DNA from 2 places in the Pseudomonas sp. Ors-4-3C genome. Region 2 is predicted to be linked to the other one. Evidence: predicted binding sites of a transcription regulator. Region 2 holds the regulator's gene; the other holds the start of a gene.
The links. The regulator FliA, encoded in region 2, starts transcription of late flagellar genes. The targets are predictions, from matches to a motif close to CTAAAGTTTNNNNNNNNNNNGCCGNTAA.
Positions count from the first base shown of each region.

Region 1: the regulator FliA is predicted to act here: its motif matches at 3,424-3,451, upstream of ACVHNU_RS06040 (methyl-accepting chemotaxis protein).

Region 1 covers NZ_CM146900.1:1,298,561-1,303,861, reverse strand. The annotation lists gene ACVHNU_RS06060 (alpha/beta fold hydrolase) at 1-623, shown strand, start outside; gene ACVHNU_RS06055 (GlxA family transcriptional regulator) at 592-1,575, opposite strand; gene inhA (isonitrile hydratase) at 1,665-2,351, shown strand; gene ACVHNU_RS06045 (lysostaphin resistance A-like protein) at 2,587-3,378, shown strand; gene ACVHNU_RS06040 (methyl-accepting chemotaxis protein) at 3,481-5,046, shown strand.
Region 2 covers NZ_CM146900.1:980,450-985,750, reverse strand. The annotation lists gene ACVHNU_RS04590 (chemotaxis protein CheA) at 1-1,541, opposite strand, end outside; gene ACVHNU_RS04585 (protein phosphatase CheZ) at 1,577-2,365, opposite strand; gene ACVHNU_RS04580 (chemotaxis response regulator CheY) at 2,384-2,755, opposite strand; gene fliA (RNA polymerase sigma factor FliA) at 2,922-3,662, opposite strand; gene fleN (flagellar synthesis regulator FleN) at 3,659-4,489, opposite strand; gene flhF (flagellar biosynthesis protein FlhF) at 4,603-5,301, opposite strand, start outside.

The sequences.
Region 1 (5,301 bases), 320 kb from region 2:
CGCTGGGTATCGAACAGGCCACGCTTTGTGGTTACGACTGGGGCGGTCGGGCAGCGTGCATCGTTGCGGCGTTGTTTCCCGAGCGGGTGCGCGGGCTGGTGACGGGGGATGGCTATAACGTGCAGGACATCGCCAATTCGACCCGACCACTGGATCCCGAGACCGAGCACCGTTATTGGTACCAGTACTATTTCCACACGCCACGCGGCGTCGCGGGCCTGACGCAAAACCGGCAGGCGTTCTGTGAACTGCTCTGGAAATTGTGGTCACCGACCTGGGCACGCAACGCCGAACGTTATCCGCTGAGCGCACCGGCCTTCGACAACCCGGACTTCGTTGACGTGGTGATTCATTCCTACCGTCATCGCTTCATGTACGCCGCAGGCGATCCGGCGCTGCAATGGATGGAAGACGCGTTGATCAAACAACCGCCGATCAGCGTGCCCACTATCTCCCTGTGCGGTGCCGACGACGGGGTCGGTCCGGCGCCGGAAGTCGATGAAGACCTTGCGCACTTCACCGGTCTGTACGAAAGGCGCGTGCTGCCCGGTGCCGGCCACAATATTCCCGAAGAAGCCCCGCAGCAAACGCTCAAGGCATTACTGGATCTGCTGCAGCGCTGACCGAAAACCGCTCCCGATACGCCTGCGGCGTCACGCCAATCGCCCGCAGAAAACTGCGGCGCAACGTTTCTTCACTGCCAAAGCCGCAATTGGCCGCGATTCGCTTCACTGGCAGCCCGGTGTCACTGAGCAGGCGGCGGGCGGTTTCGACGCGGATCAGTTCGATGGCGCGGGCCGGGGTCTGGCCGGTGTCGGCGCGGTAGTGGCGGACGAAACTGCGTTGGCTCATGCCGGCCTGCTCGGCCAGGGTCGGGACGCCGAGGTCGCAGGTGAGGTTTTCGGCGATCCAGGCGTGCAGTTCATCAAAGCGATTGCCCTGATTCTGCAGGGCCAGGGTCACACTGAACTGCGACTGCCCGCCCGGCCGTTTGAGGAACACCACCAGATGCCGGGCGACGTCGAGAGCAATATCACTGCCCAGATCTTCCTCGACCATCGCCAGTGCCAGATCGATGCCGGCGGTGACGCCTGCCGAAGTCCAGACCGGGCCGTCGTTGATGAAGATCGGATTGGCTTCGACCTGCAGCTTCGGATGCTGCTGCGCGAGTTGCTCGCAACGGGTCCAGTGGGTGACCACGCGGCGCCCGTCGAGCCAGCCGCTCGCCGCCAGTAGAAATGCCCCCGTACACACCGAGGCCACGCGTCGACATTTCGCTGCGTGCTCGCGTACCCAATCCACCAGCGACTCATCTCCGGATGCCGGATAGATCCCCCAACCACCCGCGATAATCAGCGTGTCGCTGGCGTCTTGCGGCAACGGCTCGGCGAGCACCGCCAGCCCCGCCGAGGACATCACCGCTCCGCCTTCGCAGGCAATCACCGATGGCGCATACGGCACGGGCAAGCCGCGCTGGCGAGCGATGTCGTTGGCCGAGGCGAACACTTGCAACGGGCCGGTGACATCGAGGATCTGCATGTTGGCAAACGCGAGTACATGGATGACTTTGGGCATTTGGCGTAATTCGTGGGGTGATTGGCGTATGCGCCAGAACCTACGCGCCTACAGTGAAGCCGTCCACCCCTCAAATGGAGAAATCCCCCATGACGTTGCAGATCGGTTTTCTGTTGTTTCCACAGGTGCAGCAACTGGACCTGACCGGCCCCTATGACGTGCTGGCCTCGCTGCCGGACGTGCAGGTGCATCTGATCTGGAAAGATCTGGTGCCGGTCACCGCCAGCACCGGCCTGCTGCTGAAACCGACCACCACCTTCGACGACTGCCCGAATCTGGATGTGATCTGCATTCCCGGCGGCGCCGGGGTCGGGCCGCTGATGGAAGATGAGCAGACGCTGGGCTTCATCAAGCGTCAGGCGGCGCAAGCTAGGTATGTGACGTCGGTGTGCACCGGTTCGCTGGTGCTGGGCGCGGCGGGCCTGCTAAAAGGCAAACGCGCGACCACCCACTGGGCCTATCACGAACTGCTGCCGAAACTCGGCGCGATTGCGGTGCAGGACCGGGTGGTGCGCGACGGCAATCTGTTTACCGGTGGCGGGATTACCGCGGGGATCGACTTTGCGCTGGAGCTGGCCGCCGAACTGGTGGGGGCTGAGGCGGCGCAGTTGATCCAACTGCAACTGGAATATGCGCCGGCCCCGCCGTTTGAATCGGGCAGTCCGCAGACGGCGCCGAGTGCTGTCGTCGAAGAGGCTCGTAATCGTGCAGCGGCGTCGTTGAAACTGCGCACGGAAATCACCGAGCGCGCTGCGGCGAAGCTCGATTTGCGCTGATTCCTCAGCCACACACAGATCTACTGTGGGAGCGGGCTTGCTCGCGAAGAGGGTGTGTCAGGCGACATGGATGTTGTCTGATACACCGCTTTCGCGAGCAAGCCCGCTCCCACAAGGGATCCGGGTCTGGCGATCGTGCTTTGTGTTGTCCCCACCTCCCGCCACACCTTGACTTGTCCCAACGCCCCCACCCGTGTAGAAAGCCCTTCCACAAAATTCTGCACAAGGACTTTCGATGAAGGCGTTGCCATGGGTCTATCTGGCGCTTCTCAGCCTCGGTTACGGGTGGGCGCTGAGCATTGGCCACCTCAGCTGGCTCGCGCTGATCTCGGTCGGATTGTTGCTGGTGGCCGGTTTCGCCGTGCGCCAACAGCAGGTGCCGGTGGCGCGGTTGCTGGGACACGCGCTGTTTATCTTCCTCGCCCTGTCACTGGCGCTGCACTGGTTGCCGGGGTTCGACAACGGTCGGGCCATCGCCCGGATGCGCTTCACCGACGACGCCGTGCCTTTTGTGATGTACCTCAATCTGGACAAACCCTTGCTCGGCTTCTGGCTGTTGCTGGCCTGCCCGTGGATCGTCGCGGCACGCTCGCTGCGTCTGACGGTGTTCGCCAGCGCCCTCGCCCTGACATTGAGCGCCGTAATGGCGCTGGGGGGAGCGCTTCTGTTCGGCATGATCGCCTGGGCGCCGAAGTGGCCCGATCAGGCGTGGTTGTGGTTGCTGAACAATCTGCTGCTGGTGACCCTGGTCGAGGAGGCGCTGTTTCGCGGCTATATACAGGGAGGCCTGAGCCGCCTGTTCAAGCACCTGCCCCACGGCGACAATCTCGCCCTGCTGCTGGCGTCGCTGATCTTCGGCCTGGCACATGCGGGTGCTGGCTGGCACTGGGTGTTGCTCGCGGGGCTGGCGGGTGTCGGCTATGGTCTGGCTTACCGTTTCGGTGGATTGGCGGCAGCGATCGCCACGCATTTCGGGCTGAATCTGCTGCATTTTGCGCTGTTCACCTATCCGATGCTGGCCGCTTGAAGCAAGAGCGGTTTTGCGACGCCGTACTTATATCTGAAAAAAAACTTCAATAATTTCCTGACAGCGCCGACAACCTTTCAAAGCCTTGCGGATTGAAAAACCATGCGTAATAACCAGCCCATTACACAACGCGAACGGACTTTCCCGGCTCAGCAGCGGTTGATTTCCACAACCGACGCCAAAGGCGTGATCACCTACTGCAACGACGCTTTCGTCGAAATCAGCGGGTTTTCGCGTGAAGAGCTGATCCGTGCGCCGCACAACCTGGTTCGTCACCCCGACGTCCCGGCGGCGGTGTTTTCGCACATGTGGGGCACACTGAAACAAGGCTTGCCATGGATGGGCATTGTCAAGAATCGCTGCAAATCCGGTGACCATTACTGGGTCAACGCCTACGTGACACCGGTGTTCGACGGCAATCAGGTGGTCGGTTACGAGTCGGTGCGGATCAAACCCACTGCCGAACAGATCCGCCGTGCCGAAGCGCTCTACCAACGCATCAACCAGGGCAAGTCGGCAATTCCTTCCAGCGACAAATGGCTGCCGGTGCTGCAGGACTGGCTGCCGTTCATTCTGGTCAGCCAACTGAGCTTCGTGATCGGCGCGACCCTGAACTCGCACTGGGGCTTCGCCCTGGCCGCTGGTCTGTCGGTACCGCTGGGCCTGATGGGCCTGCAATGGCAACAACGCGGGCTCAAGCGCCTGCTGCGCCTGGCCGAACAGACCACCTCCGACCCGCTGATCGCGCAGATGTACACCGACAGCCGTGGCGCGCAGGCGCGTCTGGAAATGTCGATCCTCAGCCAGGAAGCCCGCCTGAAAACCTGCCTGACCCGTCTGCAGGACACCGCCGAGCACCTGACCGATCAGGCCAAGCAATCCGACGCCCTCGCGCACAACAGCTCCAGCGGTCTGGAACGTCAGCGCGTGGAAACCGAACAGGTCGCCACCGCCGTCAACCAGATGGCTGCCACCACGCAAGAAGTGGCGAGCCACGTGCAGCGCACTGCCGACGCGACGCAGGAAGCCAATCGCCTGACCGGCCGCGGCCGCGACATCGCTGGCGAAACCCGCGAAGCCATCCAGCGCCTGTCGGTGGTGGTCGGTGAAACCGGCCTGACCGTCACTCAACTGGCCAAGGACAGCGACGAAATCGGCGGCGTGGTCGACGTGATCAAAGGCATCGCCGACCAGACCAACCTGCTCGCGCTCAACGCCGCCATCGAAGCAGCACGTGCCGGCGAAATGGGCCGTGGCTTCGCCGTGGTAGCTGACGAAGTGCGCCAACTGGCGCAACGCACCAGCGAATCCACCGGCCAGATCCATGCCCTGATCGCCAAGCTGCAGCAGACTGCCTCCAGCGCCGTACAAACCATGGAAGCCGGGCATCGCCAGGCCGAAGAAGGTGTGGCGCGGGTGCTGGAAGCGGATCAGGCGTTGGTCGGGATCAGCGAAGCGGTGGCCAACATCACCGACATGACCACGCAGATCGCTGCGGCGACCGAAGAGCAAAGTGCAGTGGCTGAAGAAATCAGCCGCAACATCAGCAACATTTCGGAATTGGCAGACCAGACCTCGGAACAGGCGCATAACTCGGCGCTGCTGAGTGAAGAGCTGACCAAGACTGCCAACACGCAGTACTCGTTGGTGGAGCGGTTTAACCGCTAAAAACAAAAGATCGCAGCCTACGGCAGCGCCTACAGGAACATGCATTCCAATGTAGGAGCTGCCGAAGGCTGCGATCTTTTGATCTTCAAAGCCCGGACGGCGAAAGCTTCCGGGTTTTTTGTTGCTGGTCTGAAAGTGATGGTGCTTGGCAGATCGCTTTCGCGAGCAGGCTCGCTCCCACAGGGAAATGCATTCCAAATGTGGGAGCGAGCCTGCTCGCGATGAGGCCTTCTCTGCCAACGACGATCTCACTCA
Region 2 (5,301 bases):
GCCAACACCACACGACCGCCGCGGGCCTTGCCCGACGCTTCGCGTTCTTCCGGCGACTCGATGCCGTGGTCGACCGCGTTGCGCACCAAGTGGACCAGCGGGTCGGCCAGGGCCTCGACAAGGTTTTTGTCGAGGTCGGTTTCTTCACCCACCAGTTCCAGGTTGATCTCTTTCTTGAGCTGACGCGCCAGGTCACGAACCAGACGCGGGAAGCGCCCGAAGACCTTCTTGATCGGCTGCATCCGGGTCTTCATCACCGCGGTCTGCAAGTCAGCCGTGACCACGTCGAGGTTCGACACGGCCTTGGACATGGCTTCGTCGCCGCTGTTGAGACCCAGGCGCACCAGACGGTTACGCACCAGTACCAGCTCGCCGACCATGTTCATGATTTCGTCGAGACGCGCGGTGTCGACACGAACAGTGGTTTCGGCTTCGCTGGCCGGTTTTTCCGGTGGCGGAGCAGCGGCGGCACGGGCCGGCGCCGGTGCAGCAGCGGCAGCGGCTGCCGGTTTGGGCGCTTCGGCTTTAGGCTCAGGCTTGGGCGCAGCTTTCGGCGCGGCGGCCGGAGCAGCAGCCGCCTTGGCAGCTGGCGCGGCCACGGTCGACGCGGTGCCCGCAGCAGCGGCGCCAACGTCGGTGAACTTGCCTTTGCCGTGCAACTCGTCGAGCAGTGATTCGAATTCGTGATCGCTGATCAGATCACTGCCGGCGGCAGCGGCTACCGGAGCGGCTGGCGCAGCCGGTGCCGAGGCAATCGCCGACTCCAGCGCTTCCACGGCAAAGTTGCCCTTGCCATGCAACTGATCGAGCAGTGCTTCGAATTCGTCGTCGGTGATGTCCGAGCTGTCACCGGCAGCCGGTGCCGCCGGAGCGGCCGCTGTCGGGGCCACGGCGTCTGGCGCGAACTGGCCCTTGCCGTGCAGCTGATCGAGCAACGACTCGAATTCAGCGTCGGTAATTTCATCGCTCGCTGCCGTATCGGCAGTTGGCGCAGGTGCAGCAGCGGCCGGGGCTTCGGCTTCAGCCTTGACGGCGTTCAGCGAATCCAGCAACTGTTCAAATTCGTTATCGGTGATGTCGCCGGAATCGCCTTCGACAACCAGCTCTTCGATCATCTCGGCCACTGGCGAAGCCGGGGCTTCGTCCGCCGATTGCGGTTCGGCCAGACGCGCCAGCGCAGCCAGCAGTTCCGGGGTTGCAGCAGTGATCGGTGCACGTTCACGGACTTCGCTGAACATGCTGTTCACCGCGTCCAGTGCTTCAAGCACCACGTCCATCAGTTCTGCATCAACGCGACGCTCACCCTTGCGCAGGATGTCGAACACGTTTTCGGCGATGTGACAGCACTCCACCAGCTCATTGAGCTGAAGGAAGCCGGCGCCCCCTTTTACAGTGTGGAAACCGCGAAAAATTGCGTTGAGCAGATCTGCGTCATCCGGGCGGCTTTCCAGCTCGACCAGTTGCTCGGACAGTTGCTCAAGAATCTCGCCGGCCTCAACCAGGAAATCCTGAAGGATCTCTTCATCGGCGCCGAAGCTCATTAATGGGGTGCTCCTACAGGTCTAAAAACCTAAACTCAAAATCCAAGGCTGGATAACAAATCGTCCACATCGTCCTGACCGGACACAACGTCTTCTCGTTTATCGGCATGAATCTGCGGACCTTCACCCTGCGAGAGATGTTTTTGTGGATCTTTTTCTGCAAGCATCGCAGCACGGTCGTGTTCGATGCCCGCAAAGCGGTCCACCTGACTGGCCATGAGTACGAGTTTGAGCAAATTGCTTTCGACTTCGGTGACCAACTGGGTCACACGCTTGATCACCTGACCGGTGAGGTCCTGGTAATCCTGAGCCAGCAGGATGTCGTTCAGGTTGCTCGACACCGCACGGTTGTCCGTGCTGCTGCGTGACAGAAAACCGTCGACCCGGCGCGCCAGTTCGCGGAACTCTTCAGCCCCGACTTCGCGACGCATGAAGCGCCCCCAATCGGTGCTCAAGGCCTGAGCTTCTTCAGCCAGGCCATTGACCACCGGCGTGGCGCTTTCCACCAGATCCATGGTGCGGTTGGCCGCGGCTTCGGTCAGCTTGACCACATAGCCCAGGCGTTCGGTGGCGTCGGTGATTTGCGACACTTCCTCGGCCTGCGGCATGTGCGGATCGATATGGAAGTTGACGATCGCACTGTGCAGTTCGCGTGTGAGCTTGCCCACTTCCTGATACAGGCCGCGGTCACGGGTCTGATTGAGCTCATGGATCAGTTGCACAGCGTCGCCGAACCTGCCTTTTTCAAGGCTTTCGACCAGTTCGACCGCGTGTTTTTTCAGGGTCGACTCGAAATCGCCCTGTGAAGATTCGTTATGCTCCATAGCTCCCCCGCGCGTTCATCAGCCGATGCGTTCGAAAATCTTCTCGATTTTGTCTTTCAACGCCTGAGCCGTGAAAGGTTTGACCACATAGCCGTTCACACCGGCCTGAGCAGCCTCGATGATCTGCTCGCGCTTGGCTTCTGCGGTCACCATCAGCACGGGCAGATGCTTGAGTTTTTCATCGGCACGCACGTGGCGCAGCAAGTCGATACCGGTCATGCCCGGCATGTTCCAGTCCGTTACCAGAAAGTCGATGCTGCCGCTGTTGAGCACCGGAATGGCGGTAGTGCCATCGTCGGCCTCGACGGTGTTGGTGAACCCAAGATCCCGCAGCAGGTTCTTGATGATCCGCCGCATCGTTGAGAAGTCATCAACGATGAGGATTTTCATGTCTTTGTTCAATTCGACCTCCAAGCAGTCTTAAACGCGCCCAGCACCTGGACGCGCCACTTCAATCAATCGGCGCAGCACTCGAAGACTGTCTGGAGCACAACAGAGCAAGACCGGTGCCGTTCATCACCGCACCAGCCTCGTTCGCAGTGTCCCCACACTGCCTTCAGCGCGCTCGCCACTCCCCCAAACGCCCCCGCAAACGGGCCGCGCACTGGCTGTGTAACTGGCTGACCCGCGATTCACTGACGCCAAGGACTTCACCGATCTCCTTGAGGTTCAGCTCTTCGTCGTAGTACAGCGCCAACACCAGTCGCTCACGCTCCGGCAAATTGGCAATCGCGTCCGCCAGCGCCGCCTGGAAGCGTTCATCTTCCAGATCGCGTGACGGCTCAAGATGAGCACTGGCGCCATCCTCGTGCAGCCCTTCGTGTTCGCCGTCCTGCAACAGGTCGTCGAAACTGAACAGCCGGCTGCCCAGGGTGTCATTCAAAATCCCGTAGTAATCGTCGAGACTCAATTGGAGTTCGGCCGCAACCTCGTGATCTTTAGCGTCACGGCCGGTTTTAGCTTCAATTGCCCGAATTGCGTCACTGACCATACGGGTGTTGCGGTGAACCGAACGTGGCGCCCAGTCCCCTTTGCGTACTTCGTCGAGCATCGCGCCGCGGATCCGGATGCCCGCATACGTTTCGAAACTGGCGCCTTTGCTGGCGTCGTATTTGGTCGAGACTTCGAGCAGGCCGATCATCCCGGCCTGAATCAGGTCTTCAACCTGCACACTCGCCGGCAAGCGCGCCAGCAGGTGATAGGCAATGCGCTTGACCAGTGGCGCGTAACGCTCGATCAACTCGTACTGCGCGTCACGTGCCGACTTCTTGTAGTAGTTCATACCGCTGGCGGTCATAGCACAGGCCCTGCCGTTTGCTGCACGAGGCGCTCGACGAAAAACTCCAGGTGACCGCGCGGGTTGGCAGGCAGCGGCCAGGTATCGACCTTCTGCGCGATCGCCTTGAACGCCAGCGCGCACTTGGAACGCGGAAAGGCTTCATAGACCGCTCGCTGCTTCTGCACTGCCTTGCGCACGCTTTCGTCGTACGGCACCGCGCCGACGTATTGTAAGGCGACGTCGAGGAAGCGATCCGTGACCTTGGTCAACTTGGCGAACAGGTTGCGCCCTTCCTGCGGGCTCTGCGCCATGTTGGCGAGGACGCGGAAGCGGTTCATGCCGTAGTCGCGGTTGAGCAGTTTGATCAGCGCGTAGGCGTCGGTGATCGAGGTCGGCTCGTCGCAGACCACCAGCAACACTTCCTGCGCGGCGCGGACAAAACTGACTACCGAGTCACCAATACCCGCAGCGGTGTCGATCACCAGCACATCGAGGTTGTCGCCGATGTCGCTGAAGGCCTGAATCAGACCGGCGTGTTGTGCCGGGCTCAGGTGCACCATGCTCTGGGTGCCGGAAGCGGCCGGCACGATGCGGATCCCGCCGGGGCCCTGCAACAGCACGTCGCGCAGCTCACAGCGGCCTTCGATGACATCGGCCAAAGTGCGTTTGGGGGTCAGTCCCAGCAGAACGTCGACGTTCGCCAGCCCCAGATCGGCGTCCAGCAGCATGACCCGACGGCCAAGCTCTGCCAGCGCCAGAGACAAGTTCACTGACACGTTAGTCTTGCCGACGCCACCTTTGCCGCCGGTCACCGCGATCACCTGTACGGGATGCATGCTGCCCATGTTATTTCTTTACCTTGTCTTGCATAGACGGAGGCCACATTACTGGCTGCGCGTTCTCAACCGGAACAATGCATGGCAGACCATCGATGTAGGTACAAAAACTGTTCATTACCTCAGCCAACCTGCTTGGTCGGGCTGTGGTAGATATCAGCGAACATGTCAGCCATGGCTTCTTCGCTGGGTTCTTCCTGCATTTGCACGCTGACGGCGCGACTGACCAATTGATGACGGCGCGGCAGATGCAGATCATCCGGAATCCGTGGGCCGTCGGTCAGGTAGGCGACCGGCAGTTCATGACTGATCGCCAGGCTCAACACTTCGCCAAGGCTGGCCGTCTCATCCAGTTTAGTCAGGATGCAGCCGGCAAGCCCGCAACGCTTGTAACTGTGATAAGCGGCGGTTAGAACCTGTTTCTGGCTGGTGGTTGCCAGCACCAGATAATTTTTTGAACGGATGCCACGCCCGGCCAGACTTTCCAGCTGCATGCGCAGTGCCGGATCGCTGGCCTGCAGGCCGGCGGTATCGATCAGCACCACGCGTTTGCGCAGCAGCGGGTCGAGTGCCTGCACCAGCGACTGACCCGGATCGACGTGCGTTACCGGCACGTTGAGAATCCGCCCCAGGGTCTTGAGTTGTTCCTGGGCGCCGATGCGGAAGCTGTCCATGCTGACCAGCGCGACATTCTGCGCGCCGTACTTGAGCACGTAGCGCGCCGCGAGTTTGGCCAGGGTGGTGGTCTTGCCCATGCCGGCCGGGCCGACCATGGCAATCACCCCGCCCTCTTCCAGCGGCTCGACTTCTGGCACGGCAAT